3 regions of the Arthrobacter sp. Sr24 genome follow, and region 1 is predicted to be linked to each of the others. Evidence: predicted binding sites of a transcription regulator. Region 1 holds the regulator's gene; each other region holds the start of a gene.
The links. The regulator HrcA, encoded in region 1, represses chaperone genes, less so after heat shock. The targets are predictions, from matches to a motif close to TTNGCACTCGNNNNNNNCGAGTGCNAA.
Positions count from the first base shown of each region.

Region 1 (3,276 bases):
CTGACCCGAGGGTCCTGCATGAGATTGGCCACAATCCGTGTTTCCTTCGAGCCAGACACCAAATGGTCCACAAGGATGCCCAAACGACGGTTCGGGCCGGGGCCGAAGTCGGCCACGGCGGCCGCTAGGTCATCAATGCCTCGAAGCGGTTCTACAACGATTCCTTCCACCCGCAGATCGTCTCCCCAGACTTTCTCGACGAGTTCGGCGTCGTGCTTGCCCTCCACCCAGATGCGGCTGGCCTTAGCGACCTTGGCGCGGTCGCCCGTGACCTTGACCGATCCTGAGGCGGTGCGCAGGGTCTTTTTGGTTGCCGCCACCGTTGGCGCGATGAGTTCCACTGGCTCGCCTTCGAGCAGGAAGCCGAATCCGAGAGGGAAGGCCCGGATCTTCTCGCGCCGATCGGCAAGTTCCACAATGTGCATGCCCCCGGATTTCTCAAGACGCACCACAGCTCCCACCCAGCCCGTTTGCACGTCTTCAACAACAAGCCCGGAACGGGCCTCCACCTTGGGCAGCACTCGTTCGGGTGGGGCACTGAGATCTTGGGGACCCCACTGATGGTGAGGTACGTCATTGAAATGCATGCAAGAACCTGACTTTTGGTGCTCAAGGCAACGCTCATGGCGAACGCTGCAGGGTGAAAAGCCATGCTATCGCGTGCTGTGCCTAGCCTTGTGGCACGTGCCGTATGGGGGCATGGCGTGTGTGGGCAGGGTGTGAATAAGCCAGGGGTAAGTGCTTGGAAAAAGTATTAGACTTAGCACTTGGTTGGGTAGAGTGCTAATAGAAAAGCTATCAGGAGCCACCGGGCGTGCCTTTTAACGGCCGGATGCGGTGACGATCCAAAGAACATGCAGTAAAGAACATGCAGTGAAGATGCGATGGCGGAAAGGAGGTGCTGAGAATGAGTGAACCTCGGAGATTGGAAGTTCTGCGGGCTATTGTCGAAGACTATGTGCATTCACGTGAGCCTGTTGGCTCCAAAGCGTTAGTGGAACGGCATCATCTGGGCGTCTCCAGTGCCACCATCCGCAATGACATGGCCGCTTTGGAAGAGGAGGGGCTGATTACCGCTCCGCACACCAGTTCCGGGCGTATCCCCACTGACAAGGGCTACCGTCTTTTCGTGGACCAGCTGGCATCGGTGAAGCCACTTTCAGCCGCCGAGCGGCGCGCTATCTCCGTGTTACTGGACGGTCCAACTGATCTTGACGACGTCTTGGAACGCACAGTTCGAACGCTGGCACAGCTGACCAACCAAGTTGCAGTAGTTCAGTACCCGCGCACTACTGCATCCACGGTGCGGCACATCGAGTTCGTTTCGTTGGCAGCCCACCGAGTGCTGGTGGTGCTGATCCTAGCCTCGGGCAAAGTGGAACAAAACGTGATTGACCTTGGCGCGGCCGTGGATGAGGAGGTCCTCGCTAATCTGCGAAGAGTCTTCATGGCCAGCCTCAATGGATTGACCGTGGCCCAGCTTCCGGCAGCGGTGGTGAGGATTCCACTGGACGTACCGGCAACAGAGCAGGCAGCGGCGGCCCGGTTGGCCCAAGGACTGGCACTGCTGGCACACAACGCTCGAGAAGACCGCATCGTCATGGCAGGGACAGCTAATCTGGCCCGCTCCAACAATGACTTCCCCCTGAGCATTGGCCCCGTCTTGGACGCACTGGAGGAACAAGTGGTGCTGCTGCGGCTGCTGGAAGCAATGGCTCAGGACTCGTTGGGCATGGCTGTGGTCATTGGCCGTGAAAACCCGCACGATTCCCTGGCAGAAGCTTCCGTGGTGGCCACCAGTTACGTGCGTGGCGAAAACGCCAAACTCGGAGTGGTCGGTCCTACCCGGATGGACTACCCCAACACTATGGCCAGCGTTCGCGCCGTGGCCCAGTACTTATCGAGAATTTTGGCTGGCTAAACGGCCACCGATTCAACAAAGGAAAGCAACACTTTGAGCAACCATTACGATGCATTGGGCGTCGCCCGCGACGCAACGGCCGAGGAAATTAAGAAGTCCTACCGCAAACTTGCCCGCAAGTTACATCCGGACGTCAACGACGCCCCGGATGCCCAGGACCGTTTCAAGGCCGTCACACACGCCTACGAGGTACTGTCGGACCCGCAGAAGCGCCGTGTTTACGACACCACAGGCAATGAAAACGGCAACGACGCTGGCGGCGGGGGCGGTGGAGGCTTTGGTGGTGAAGGATTCGCCTTCCAAGACATCTTTGAGACCTTCTTCGGCGGTTCCGGAGGCGGTGGCGGCGGACGCGGTCCCGCATCACGCATGCGCCGTGGCCAAGACGCCCTCATCACTGTGCGCGTGGAACTTCGCGAAGCGGTGTTCGGCGTCAACAAAAAGCTCGAAATCGACACAGCCATCACCTGCCCCACCTGTGAAGGCAGCTGCTGCCGCCAGGGTACCTCACCAACCACCTGCGATATTTGCCACGGTGCTGGCCAAGTCCAGCGACCCATGCGCTCCATTCTTGGCAACGTCATGACGCTGGCCACCTGCAACTCCTGCCAGGGCTTCGGCACCATGATCATTGACCCCTGCAACGAATGCATGGGCGAAGGCCGCGTCCGCGACCGCCGAACCCTGACCATTAAGGTTCCTGCCGGTGTGGGCACGGGCACTCGTATCCAGCTAGCCAATCAAGGTGAAGCTGGTCCCGCCGGCGGCCCCTCGGGCGATCTGTATGTGGAAATGAAGGTCAACAACGACCCGAACTTCATGCGTGAAGGCGACGATCTGCACGCTACTCTCAGCGTCCCCATGACCGCTGCCGCGTTGGGCACCGAGTTGAACTTTGAAACCTTCGACGGCGAACAGCCCATCAGCATCAAGCCTGGAACCCAGGCTGGAGAAGTCATCAACCTGCGCAACCTGGGTGTCACCCACCTGCGCGGATTCGGCCGCGGAGACTTGAAGGTGCACGTCCACGTGGAAACACCGACCAAGCCCGACGCCGAGCAGGAAGCTCTCTTGAAGCAGCTCGCCGCCCTGCGCGGGGAAACCTTCAGCGAAGGAAAGCTTGTCGCCAGTGGAGGCATGTTCGCCAAGCTGCGTGACAAGCTCGGCAACCTCTAAGCGCCATGAGTAATCCAGTCTTCTTCGCCGACCCCGCAGAGCTTGCCGGGCTTCTCCCCGGCTCGAGCTACACCCTCGGCGGTGACGAAGGCCGGCACGCCACCACCGTCAAGCGGCTCTCTCAGGGCGAGCCAGTTGACCTGTGCGACGGCGCAGGGTTGCGTTTGACCTGCATCGTC
Region 1 covers NZ_JBTNDB010000007.1:59,320-62,595, reverse strand. Annotated here, with positions in the region: gene ACX80D_RS06895 (DUF3097 domain-containing protein) at 1-587, opposite strand, end outside; gene hrcA (heat-inducible transcriptional repressor HrcA) at 908-1,921, shown strand; gene dnaJ (molecular chaperone DnaJ) at 1,955-3,097, shown strand; gene ACX80D_RS06880 (16S rRNA (uracil(1498)-N(3))-methyltransferase) at 3,103-3,276, shown strand, end outside.

Region 2 (3,276 bases), on a different contig from region 1:
AGCAAGGGCCTGCAATTGAATTGCGTCCCAAGGAGGCGGGGCTGGCAGGTCGAAGAGACTGGGTGCGCTGTCCATAGTGTCCATTGTGGGCCATTTTGAGCCAAGGTGAGAGCGGGGTGGCGCGCGGTTGATTCCTCCACAGGCAGAGGCCGCGCTCGAGTTATCCAGCTGATCCCAAATGACAGGGATGTGATTCACCCATATCATTGACAGTGCGGGCCGAGAATTGCGGCCCTGTTGAGGATGAGAAATGGAGGAATGTTGTGGCCGGAGCAATTCAACACGAGCACAGTTCCGTGGACCATGCCGCAACCCCGGAAGCATCAGAAACTTCAGCGACTTCAGCAACTTCACATGTGCAGGCAACGCCGGATGAAGTGGCGGGATTGAGCGCGCGTGAGCAGAAGATGCTGGACTTGGAACGCCAATGGTGGAAGTATGCCGGCGCCAAGGAACAAGCCATCCGGGAGCTATTCGATCTCTCAGCGACCCACTATTACCAAGTTTTGAATGCGTTGATCGACACGGAAGCCGCGCTGGCCTATGACCCCATGCTGGTCAAACGGTTGCGTAGACTACGTACGTCGCGGCAACAAGCCCGATCCGCGCGCCGGCTCGGGAATTGATGCACGGCGCCACCGCACATAATCACCGCCGCTCCCACCGGGCTGTACCCACAAGGATGACACTGCACAATGAGTAATTACCCGCGGGATGAATTCGACGCTATCGAGGAGAACTCGGCACGCCACGGCGTCCACCGCGCCTCGATTGCTCCCCAGCGGCGCTCCCTGATTCCCTTGATGGTTGTGGGCATCGTTGTACTGGTTGTGGGGCTGCTGGCCTTTTTCGTCATGCCGAAGATGCTCAATAACACCACCACCCCCCCGCCTGTCGCGGTAAGTGAGACCACCACGGCGCCATCGAGCGCCACGTCGGCTCCTCCCACTACTCCAGCACCCTCTACCGCTCCTGTGGAAACCCCCACGCCGACTCCTTCTGCGGAGCCGACCCCCGAATCGGTAGTTGATAAGAGCTTCCCCGTGGCTGTCTACAACGCCACCGGCCTACCTGGCCTGGCCGGAAGTTACGCAGGCCGTGTTCAGGCCGAGGGATGGACGGTCTCGGAGTCCGCCAACTGGAATGGTCAGCCGCAGGTTTCTTCGAGCATCATCTATAGCGGTATCGAGCAGAAGGCGAACGCAGAGGAGCTGAGTGCGTTGCTAGGCATCCCGGCAATTGCTGAGTCTAACGAGTTTGGTATACCCCTAATGGTCATTTTGGGCCCGGGAGCCTAGACAGCTGGCGTTCGCCGCAAGCTCATAGTGACGCCCCCGCTTGCACTCTGTGGAGTCGAGTGCTAATTATTGAGTTAGCACTCTGAGGTGGCGACTGCTAGTTTCTAGTCGTTTTGCCGCCGTCGGAGTATTGACCTTTCCTCACTTGGCGAGGGTTCGCCGCTGTTGTAACTAGATCAGCAGTGGCTTATCCGTCCGTCGCGGGCGCCTTGCGAGGAAACAAAAAATCGTAAAATGACTGTCCCGAAAGGACTGAAGCCTCCATGGCCAAGCTCATTGCATTTGATGAAGAGGCACGCCGCGGTCTTGAGCGTGGGTTGAACATCCTCGCCGACGCTGTCAAGGTAACCTTGGGCCCGCGCGGTCGCAACGTTGTTCTCGAAAAGAAGTGGGGCGCCCCCACGATCACCAACGATGGTGTATCCATCGCCAAGGAAATTGAACTTGACGATCCCTATGAGAAGATCGGCGCCGAGCTGGTCAAGGAAGTCGCCAAGAAGACTGACGACATCGCAGGCGACGGCACCACCACAGCCACCGTCCTGGCTCAGGCTCTGGTCAAGGAAGGCCTGCGCAACGTAGCTGCCGGAGCTGATCCGCTGTCCCTCAAGCGAGGCATCGAGAAGGCTGTTGCAGCCGTCATCGAGCAGTTGCTGGCCTCCGCCAAGGAGATCGAGACCAAGGAAGAGATCGCCGCTACCGCGTCCATCTCCGCTGGCGATCCCGAGATTGGTGCTCTCATTGCTGAAGCCTTGGATAAGGTCGGCAAGGAAGGCGTCATCACCGTCGAGGAGTCCAACACCTTCGGCTTGGAGCTTGAACTCACCGAAGGCATGCGCTTCGACAAGGGTTACATCTCCGCTTACTTCGTCACCGACACCGAGCGTCAGGAAACGGTCCTCGAGGACCCGTACATCCTGATCGTGAACTCCAAGATCTCCAGCGTCAAGGACCTTGTTGCAGTTCTGGAAAAGGTAATGGCTTCCAACAAGCCGCTGCTGATCATCGCCGAAGACATTGAAGGCGAAGCACTGGCAACACTGATCGTGAACAAGATCCGTGGCCTGTTCAAGTCCGTCGCCGTCAAGGCTCCGGGCTTCGGCGACCGTCGCAAGGCTCAGCTCTCCGACATCGCCATCCTCACCGGTGGCCAGGTCATCGCTGAAGAAGTAGGCCTCAAGCTGGAAAACACCACGCTTGACCTGCTGGGCAAGGCTCGCAAGGTTGTTGTCACCAAGGACGAGACCACCATTGTTGATGGAGCCGGCGACGCCGATGCCATCGCAGGTCGCGTTGCACAGATCCGTGCCGAGATCGAAAACTCCGATTCCGACTACGACCGCGAGAAGCTGCAGGAACGTCTGGCCAAGCTGGCCGGCGGCGTTGCAGTTATCAAGGCCGGTGCCGCAACCGAAGTTGAGCTCAAGGAACGCAAGCACCGCATTGAAGATGCCGTGCGTAACGCCAAGGCTGCTGTTGAAGAAGGCATCGTCCCCGGCGGTGGCGTTGCTCTGATCCAGGCTGGCGTCACAGCATTCGATTCCCTGAACCTGACCGGCGACGAAGCAACAGGCGCCAACATTGTGCGTGTTGCCATTGACGCTCCGTTGAAGCAGATTGCCATCAATGCAGGGCTCGAGCCCGGCGTTGTTGTGGACAAGGTCCGCTCACTGCCCACCGGCCACGGCTTGAACGCTGCAACCGGCGAGTACGAAGACCTGCTGGCAGCCGGCGTCAACGACCCGGTAAAGGTGACCCGCTCTGCACTGCAGAACGCGGCTTCCATTGCTGCATTGTTCCTCACCACCGAAGCCGTTATTGCTGATAAGCCTGAAAAGGCTGCTCCGGCTGGCGGCGGCGGAGACGACATGGGCGGCATGGGCGGTTTCTAACCCCTCCGCTTTTCTCTAGCAAGAAAAACACCTCTGCCCTCGGGCAGGGGTGTTTTTCTTGCTCCGGTGGTGGGCTGCTGGCGCCC
Region 2 covers NZ_JBTNDB010000006.1:95,923-99,198, forward strand. Annotated here, with positions in the region: gene ACX80D_RS06230 (uracil-DNA glycosylase) at 1-75, opposite strand, end outside; gene ACX80D_RS06235 (DUF3263 domain-containing protein) at 357-626, shown strand; gene ACX80D_RS06240 (LytR C-terminal domain-containing protein) at 696-1,298, shown strand; gene groL (chaperonin GroEL) at 1,562-3,190, shown strand.
Region 2: a site for HrcA is predicted at 1,338-1,364, ahead of groL (chaperonin GroEL). Genes of this name have one in related genera too.

Region 3 (3,276 bases), on a different contig from region 1:
AGGCCAACCTGGTCCAGGGACAAGCCGATCTCCGGGGAGACAACCTGTGCGCCGGTCAGGATTGCAATGTCCTGCAGCATGGCCTTGCGGCGGTCACCGAAGCCCGGTGCCTTGACAGCTACAACGTTCAACGTGCCGCGCAGGCGGTTCACGATCAGCGTGGACAGTGCCTCGCCGTCGACGTCTTCAGCAATGATGAACAGCGGCTTGTTGGCAGCAAGCGCCTTCTCCAGCAGCGGCAGAAACTCCTGCAGGTTGGAGATTTTGCCCTGGTTAATCAGAACCAGTGCGTCTTCCATGACTGCTTCCTGGCGTTCTGCGTCAGTGACGAAGTACGGGGACAGGTAGCCCTTGTCGAACTGCATGCCCTCGGTGAGGACCAGTTCGGTGGAGGTGGTGGAGGACTCTTCAATGGTGATGACACCATCCTTGCCGACCTTATCGAACGCCTCGGCGAGAAGATCGCCGATTTCCTGGCTCTGAGCGGAGATGGCTGCAACTTCTGCAACCTGTCCACCCTCAACCGGGCGAGCGTTCTCCAGCAGGCGCTTGGCAATGGCTTCAACCGAAACCTGGATGCCGCGCTTGAGCTCGCTGGGAGCCGCACCTGCGGCTACGTTGCGCAGGCCTTCCTTGACCAGTGCCTGTGCCAGAACGGTGGCCGTGGTGGTGCCGTCGCCGGCAACATCGTTGGTCTTCGTGGCAACTTCCTTGGCCAGCTGTGCGCCAAGGTTTTCGTAGGGGTCTTCCAACTCAACTTCGCGAGCGATCGTCACGCCGTCGTTGGTGATGGTGGGAGCACCCCACTTCTTATCGAGCACAACGTTGCGACCGCGCGGGCCCAACGTTACTTTGACGGTGTCCGCCAACTTGTCGATGCCGGCCTCGAGGGCCTTGCGTGCATCGTCATTAAACTGAAGCTGCTTTGCCATGCGTTTGTCCTTTCACGCAAAGACCCCGCACCGGTGACTGGTCTCGATTGGCTCGATCACAGATCTGGGCACGGGGCTTTACAAAAGTGGTTGACGAAAGTCGTTACTTAACGACGATTGCCAGTACGTCGCGGGCAGAGAGAACCAACAGTTCCTCGCCACCGGTCTTGACTTCGGTGCCACCGTACTTGGAGTAGATGACTACGTCGCCAACAGCAACGTCGATCGGAACACGGTTGCCGTTGTCGTCAACACGTCCGGGGCCCACTGCCACTACTTCGCCCTCCTGGGGCTTTTCCTTGGCAGTGTCCGGGATAACCAGACCGGAAGCGGTAGTCAGCTCTGCTTCGAGCTGGCGAACAACAATACGATCCTCAAGAGGCTTAATAGAGACCGACACTCGGACCTCTCCTTCACACGTAAATTTTTTGGATGCTTGGCAATCTTCTCGTCCATGATTTTTTGGAGCCCAACCGTCGTCGCGGTGCCGGTGATGCTCCCATGGCCAAAAAGAAAAGCAAGTTGGCACCCTCAGGGTGAGAGTGCTAACTCCGACTCTAGGGAACTGATTAGCACTCGGTCAAGGCGAGTGCCAGATTCGTCGTGAAAAGTACGACGACGGCGGGCCTAGTTTCGCTCACGGCGCACCTTTGGTGGCAGCTTTGGCCGCGGTGTTCGTGCGGCTTGTTCACAATCAGGTGCGGGTGAAAAGATGCAGCCATGACTTTAAGCCCTGTTCAAGTGCGTGACCTGAAGAAAAGCTATGGCACCTTCACGGCCGTCGATGGCATCAGCTTCGATATCCATGAGGGCGAAACTTTTGCGCTTCTGGGCCCCAATGGCGCTGGGAAGAGCACCACTATTGAAATCTTGGAGGGTTACCGAGATAGGACTAGCGGCGATGTTCAAGTGCTAGGCGTAGATCCGCAACAGGGTGGTTTGGATTGGAAAGCCCAACTGGGAATCGTGCTGCAGTCGACAGGTGAGAGCGGCAACGTCACAGTCCTTGAACAGTTGAATCACTTCGCCGCCTATTACCCTCACCCACGCAAGGTCTCCGATGTTATTGAGGCTGTGGGGCTGGGCAGCAAGGCCAAAACGCGGATCAGCAAACTCTCCGGTGGTCAGCGTCGGCGCGTGGATGTGGCCTTGGGGATCATTGGCAGGCCCAAGCTTTTGTTTCTCGATGAACCCACCACGGGTTTTGATCCGGAGGCGCGGCGGCAATTCTGGGACCTGATCAATCAGCTCAAGAGCGAAGGGACCACTATCTTGTTGACCACTCACTACCTCGACGAGGCGGCCACGCTGGCTGACCGAGCCGGCGTGATTGCTGGCGGCAAACTAGTAGACATTGGTGCAATTGACGAGATAGGCGGCACCGAGGCCCGTGTGCCGTTAGTTCGGTGGCGCCAAGGTGGGGCCACCCGTTCTGAACGCACCAGCGAACCAGCGGCACTGGCAGCCCGGCTGTTCGCGGAGCATGGAGGGGAGGTCCCTGGCCTGGAAATCACCCGGCCAAGTCTCGAGGACATTTACTTGGACATGGTGGGCGCTCACGCGGCCGCACAGCAGGCGGAATCGCAGGATTCCAAGCCGGCTGCTCTGGAAGGCGGTGCGGCATGAGAACTTTGCAGCTGGGCATGTTCCGTATCGGCTACGAACTTAAACTGTATTTCCGTCAGGGCGATTCGGTGTTTTTCACGTTTTTGTTCCCGATCGTGATGCTCTCCATTTTTGCCGTCGCCTTCAGCACTACCGAAAATGTGGGCGCTGCACCTGATGGCAGTGGCGGCATTTCCTGGGCCGCGTTTTATGTTCCGGGTATGGTGGCCGCGGGCATGCTGCTCAGCGGCGTCCAAAACTTGGCCGTGGATATCGCCACGGAGAAGGGCGATGGGACACTCAAACGTTTGGGAGGTACTCCCCTGCCGGTGTTTGCCTACTTCATGGGCAAGATCGGCATGGTGCTGGTGAGCTCCGTGGCGCAGGTATTGCTGCTGCTGTTGGTCGCCCGCTTTGCCTTCAACGTTGAGCTACCCACGGATGCCGACAAATGGCTGACGTTTGCTTGGGTCTTCTTATTTGGTGTGATCACCAGTTGCGTTTTGGGCATTGCCCTCTCCGCGTTGCCGCGCACAGGCAAAAGTGCCACCGCAGTGGTGATCCCTCTGGTATTAGTTCTGCAATTCATCTCTGGCGTGTATTTGAGTTTTACTCAGCTGCCTTCCTGGTTGCAAAACTTCGCCAGTATTTTCCCGCTGAAATGGATGGCCCAGGGCATGCGCAGCGTGTTCTTGCCAGCATCGTTTGAGGCCGCAGAGTCCAGCGGTGCGTGGGACTT
Region 3 covers NZ_JBTNDB010000019.1:4,787-8,062, forward strand. Annotated here, with positions in the region: gene groL (chaperonin GroEL) at 1-932, opposite strand, end outside; gene groES (co-chaperone GroES) at 1,036-1,332, opposite strand; gene ACX80D_RS12515 (ABC transporter ATP-binding protein) at 1,653-2,558, shown strand; gene ACX80D_RS12520 (ABC transporter permease) at 2,555-3,276, shown strand, end outside.
Region 3: a site for HrcA is predicted at 1,502-1,528, ahead of groES (co-chaperone GroES). Genes of this name have one in related genera too.